Regions from separate parts of the Paenibacillus cineris genome, predicted to be linked through region 1. Evidence: predicted binding sites of a transcription regulator. Region 1 holds the regulator's gene; the other holds the start of a gene.
The links. Region 1 encodes Rex, which represses fermentation and respiration genes when NADH is low (regulators of the CRP and FNR family bind a similar motif). Its sites were predicted from a motif close to TTGTGAAATATTTCACAA; they were not measured.

Region 1 (2,471 bases):
CCTTCATCCCGGCCTCAAGTGCACCGACTCCCTCCAGGAACAAGGATTGGGCTCCGTAGATCGTGCCCATACGCAGCGCTTCCGCCGCGGGAACCGCCGTCGGATCTCCCGAGACGCCCTTATGTATCAAAGCGGCAAGACGCATTTCTTCAAACATGTCCAAATTGTTGTTGCTCGCCGCACTGTCGGTTCCCAGGGAAACCGTAATGCCTGCCTGCATCATGTCGGTAACGCGGGCCACACCGCTCGCCAGCTTCAGGTTGCTGCCAGGGTTGTGTGATACCGTCACATGATGCTTCGCCAAAATGTCGATTTCCTCGTCTGTCAAATGGACCGCGTGTGCCAGAATCGTCGGCCGTGAGAACATGCCGAGCTTCTCCAAATGAATCGCCGGACGCGTTCCATAATCGCGTACATTCTGCTCCACTTCCGCCTTGGTCTCCGACATATGCGTATGCATCGGCAGATCCAGGTCATGCGCCGCCTGAACGAACTTCTCGATAAAATCAGGAGGGCATGTGTACGGGGCATGCGGAGAAATCATCGCCGTGATCCGGCCGTCTGCCTGCCCGTGCCAGTCCTTGGCGAACTGAATGGCTTCGTTCAGCTTGTGCCGCTGCACATCCTCCGGGCACAGACCGATGACACCGCGGGTCAGGGCAGCGCGCATGCCGGACTCAGTCACCACTTTGCCCACCTGATCCATATGATCGTACATATCGAGGAACGTCGTCGTGCCGCCTTTCAGCATTTCGAGCACCGACAGCGAAGTCCCCCAGTAAACGTCATTGGACGTGAATTTCGCTTCCATCGGCCACATTTTTTCCTGCAGCCATTCCTGGAGCACCATGTCATCCCCGTAACCGCGCAGCAGCGACATGGCCGTATGTCCATGGGTGTTGATCAGGCCCGGCATAAAAAATAAATGCGTGCCGTCGACGACCTGTACGCCTTCCTCCAGCTGCGGCTCCTCTTCACCGATATAGGTGATGCGGTCGCCCTCAATGACCATCCAGCCGTGCAATACCGGCTGCTCCGGCCGCAAAACGGCAAAGCTGCCGTTCTTGATGGCCCATTTAGGATTGGCGCTCCGGCTGCTGGAGCTCTTCAAATTGTCCGTCATCTTCCGTGTCGTCCTTTCCGTTGTTCAAATAATAAGCGAGGCTGAGCAAATCCGTCGTAAAATCGGCAGCATGGATCCGGATGCTAGCCGGCGCCTTCAGAATCGTCGGCGCAAAATTCAGAATCGCCTCGATCCCGGCCGCAATCAGCTGATCGGCGACGTTTTGTGCTTCGAAATCCGGGACGGTAATGATCCCGATCCGGATATTTTTGCTTTGTATCGTTTCTTTCAGCTCATCCATGGCCTGTACCGTCAAGGTGTTGATCCGTGTGCCGATTTTGGACGGATTGGCGTCAAACACGGCCACGATCTTCATATTTTCCTTCAGGTAAAAGTTATAGTTGGACAAAGCTTGACCAAGATTCCCCGCTCCGACCAGCACCGCGTTGATCTGCTGATCCAAATTCAGAATTTGACGGATCTTCTCGATGAGATAGGACACGTCATACCCTATCCCCTTACGGCCAAAATCCCCGAAATACGCCAAATCCTTGCGGATCTGCGCCGGGTTGAGATCCAGCTTCTGCCCGAGCTCCTGGGAGGAGACTGTGGCCACCTCCCGCTTGTTCAGCTCATTTAGATATCTAAGATATATAGGCAATCTGCGGACAACCGCCTCGGATATTTTCTCCGATTTCATGCATGTTCCCCCTATTGAACGGCTTGAATATTTATTTGGTTATATAGATTGAACTAAAGTTTTGCATTGAATTTCCTGTTCTAACCGCTTTAGTTCAATCTATCTAATGGACTCATTTAAGACACACCGTCCTGATGAAGCCATTCAGAGATGCGCGGAACCATCTGGTCTGTCTGCATATGCTCCATTTTCGGTCCAGGCAGCGAGTACAGGAAGTACTTCCCGTAATACGATTCGATAACGCGCGTATCGTATACGATGACGATGCCCCGGTCATGGGCGGTGCGGACCAGCCGCCCGAAGCCCTGCTTGAAGCGGATGACGGCCTGCGGGACCGACAGCTTCATGAACGGGTTCTTCTTCTGGCGCTGCAGCAGCTCGCTCTTCGCTTCCACCAGCGGATGGTTCGGCGGCTGAAACGGGAGCCGGACGATTGCCAGGCAAGTCAGCGCTTCACCCGGGATGTCCACGCCTTCCCAGAAGCTGCTTGTTCCAAGCAGCACCGAAGCGCTGCTGTCCGTAAACCGCCGGATCAGCTTCGTGCGGCTGCCGCTGTCTACGCCCTGTCCAAGCACGGCGATGTCGCTTTGTGCAAGGGCTTCTTTCAGCGGCTCGTATACCTGGCGCAGCATGCGGTATGAGGTGAACAGCACCAGCATCCGGCCGTGGGTCGCGATCGCGGCGTCCGCTAGTGAGCGGGCCAGCGTT
Region 2 (2,471 bases), on a different contig from region 1:
ACGAAGGAAATGTTGAACAGCATCGCTCCGAAGAAGAACATCCAGAAGCTGACGGCGTTCAGTCTAGGGAAAGCTACGTCGCGCGCCCCGATTTGCAGCGGAACGACAACGTTCATAAGTCCGATAACGAACGGCATCGCCATGAACAGGATCATGATAACGCCGTGCGTTGTAAAGATTTCGTTATAGTGCTGCGCATCCAGAAACTTCATTTCCGGAGCCGCGAGCTGCGTACGCATCAGCAGGGCGTCGACCCCGCCGCGGAACAGCATGATGAGTGCGGACAGGATATACATGACCCCGATCCGCTTATGGTCAACCGTTGTGAGCCATTCGCGCCACAGATAGCCCCACTTTTTAAAATAGGTCAGGCCGATCAGGATGGCGAGGGAAACGACGACGATACTGACCATGGCAGCATAGATCATCGGCTCACCGGTAACAAAAAATTCGTCCCATTTCATGCAGGTAGGTCTCCTTTCCAGTAGATGTTAGTTTCCATGTTCCATGGACCCCATATCTTCCATATTGCTCATATCCGAATGATCCATCGTTTCCGAGCCGGAATCTTTGTCACTGCTGCCGCTGCCGTGATGCCCTTCGGACATATCCATTTCAGGCGGCGGGTTGAACCCGAGATGCGTGGAAGAGAAGGATTCCCGTCCAACGTAGGAGGTTTTCAGCAGCGCGTTAAATTTGTCCTCAGTCAATTGAGGTGCGGTTTTCTTCACGTCGTCGACCCATTTGCTGAAGTCTCCGGCGCTCATGGACTGTACCTCAAACTCCATCTGCGCATAGCCTTTACCGGAGAAGTTGGAGTTACGTCCCATGAAAGAACCTGGTGTGTCGGCCAGCAGGTGAAGCGTGTTGACCATGTCGCTCATGGCGTACTTCTGTCCGCCAAGCTGCGGCACCCAGAAGCTCGTAATCGGTCCGTAAGAATACAGGCGGAACTCGATCGGGCGGTTTGTAGGAATATTCACATAGTTCACCGTTTCAACGCCTTCTTCAGGGTAACTGAAGTGCCATTTCCAGTTGGACGATGCGGCATAGATAACAAGCGGCTTCTGATCCTCGTAACCGGCAGGAACACTTTCCACCGCACTGGTCGTTTTGACCGTGACAACCGATAGAATGGCCACAATGATAACCGGAATCGCAATCCAGGTGAACTCGAGCCATTTGTTACCTTCTATATGAGGCGGGATATAATCGTCACTGGTTTTGCTTGCCCGGTATTTGGTCAGCATGATGATGTACAAGATGTAAACAACAATCAAGACGAAAGCCATCATCAGGATGGAGAAAATAATCGTGCTGGATTGCGTTTTTGCCTGCGGACCTTTCGGATCTAGCACGATGAGTGACGACGAGTCGCATCCGCTAAGCAGCAACATGATGGATACAAATAAACCAAAAAATAACCATCTTTTTTTCTTCACAGTGAGCTCCTTTCTAGCGTTACATGTAGCTGAATTGGTCTAAAAATAATGAACCTTATAGCCATAGCTTAGTAATCCGGGGGAACGAAAACAAATGCAACAAAAGTAATAAATGTAAATCATTTACAGATATTCTGTGAACATCTTCACATGATTTTTAAAAAAACCTCAAATTGTGCGAAAAATCACTGTAATCGCTGAAAATCGGGGATTTTCATTTTTGTTCAAAATTGCACAAGGCTTTGTCAATGTTGCCAGTTTCGTCACAATTGAAAGGGCTTATCATAAGCCGTTATCCGGATTTTTTCCTGCTGAAACAGCGGCTGAGGCGTCCCAAAAGCCCGCTGTATGGTACAATATGAGGGCTAATGCGGGCAGCAGCCGGCATGTGATCGCGGACTAGGCAGATGGGGGAGAACAAGAAAATGGGTGAACAAAGAGCGGTATTTTTTGACGTGGACGATACGCTGTATGACCATCTGGAACCGCTGCGGCAAGCGCTCGATCGCTTGATATCGCCGCCGGACGGCTTTCCTTATGAACAAGTATACCACCGGTTCCGGCATTACAGCGACTTGCTGTCGGCCCGGCATGGACATGTAAATGATCCGGCGAATGCGGGGGATCTGGAGGACATGCGCGAGCAGCGGATTCAGCTGGCCCTTGCGGAGTTCGGCATCGACGTGGACCGGGAGCAGGCGGCTGCGATTCAGGCAGCCTATTTGGAGGGGCAGTTCGACATTCGCCTGTTTCCGGGGGCGCAGGAGCTGATCCGGGAGCTCCAGGAGCGGGGCGATGTGGTCGGCGTGATCACCAATGGCCCGAAGGAACACCAAATGAACAAAGTCCGTGCGCTTGGGCTGGACAAGCTGGTGGGCTTGGACCGGGTATTCGTGTCCGGAGCGGTGGGCATCGACAAGCCCGATCCCCGGCTGTTCCGCCATGTCAATGAGGTGACGGCAACGGAGCCTGGGGCAAGCTGGTACATTGGCGACTCCTGGAACAACGACGTTATCGGCGCGCTGGAGG

Region 2: qoxA (cytochrome aa3 quinol oxidase subunit II) is a predicted target of Rex. The motif match lies at 1,577-1,594, and genes of this name have one in related genera.

What each region holds. Positions count from the first base shown of each region.
Region 1 covers NZ_BORU01000001.1:3,819,013-3,821,483, forward strand. Annotated here, with positions in the region: gene KI379_RS17665 (amidohydrolase) at 1-1,123, opposite strand, end outside; gene KI379_RS17670 (redox-sensing transcriptional repressor Rex) at 1,077-1,763, opposite strand; gene dinG (ATP-dependent DNA helicase DinG) at 1,880-2,471, opposite strand, start outside.
Region 2 covers NZ_BORU01000005.1:172,256-174,726, forward strand. Annotated here, with positions in the region: gene qoxB (cytochrome aa3 quinol oxidase subunit I) at 1-464, opposite strand, end outside; gene qoxA (cytochrome aa3 quinol oxidase subunit II) at 492-1,442, opposite strand; gene KI379_RS30060 (HAD family hydrolase) at 1,868-2,471, shown strand, end outside.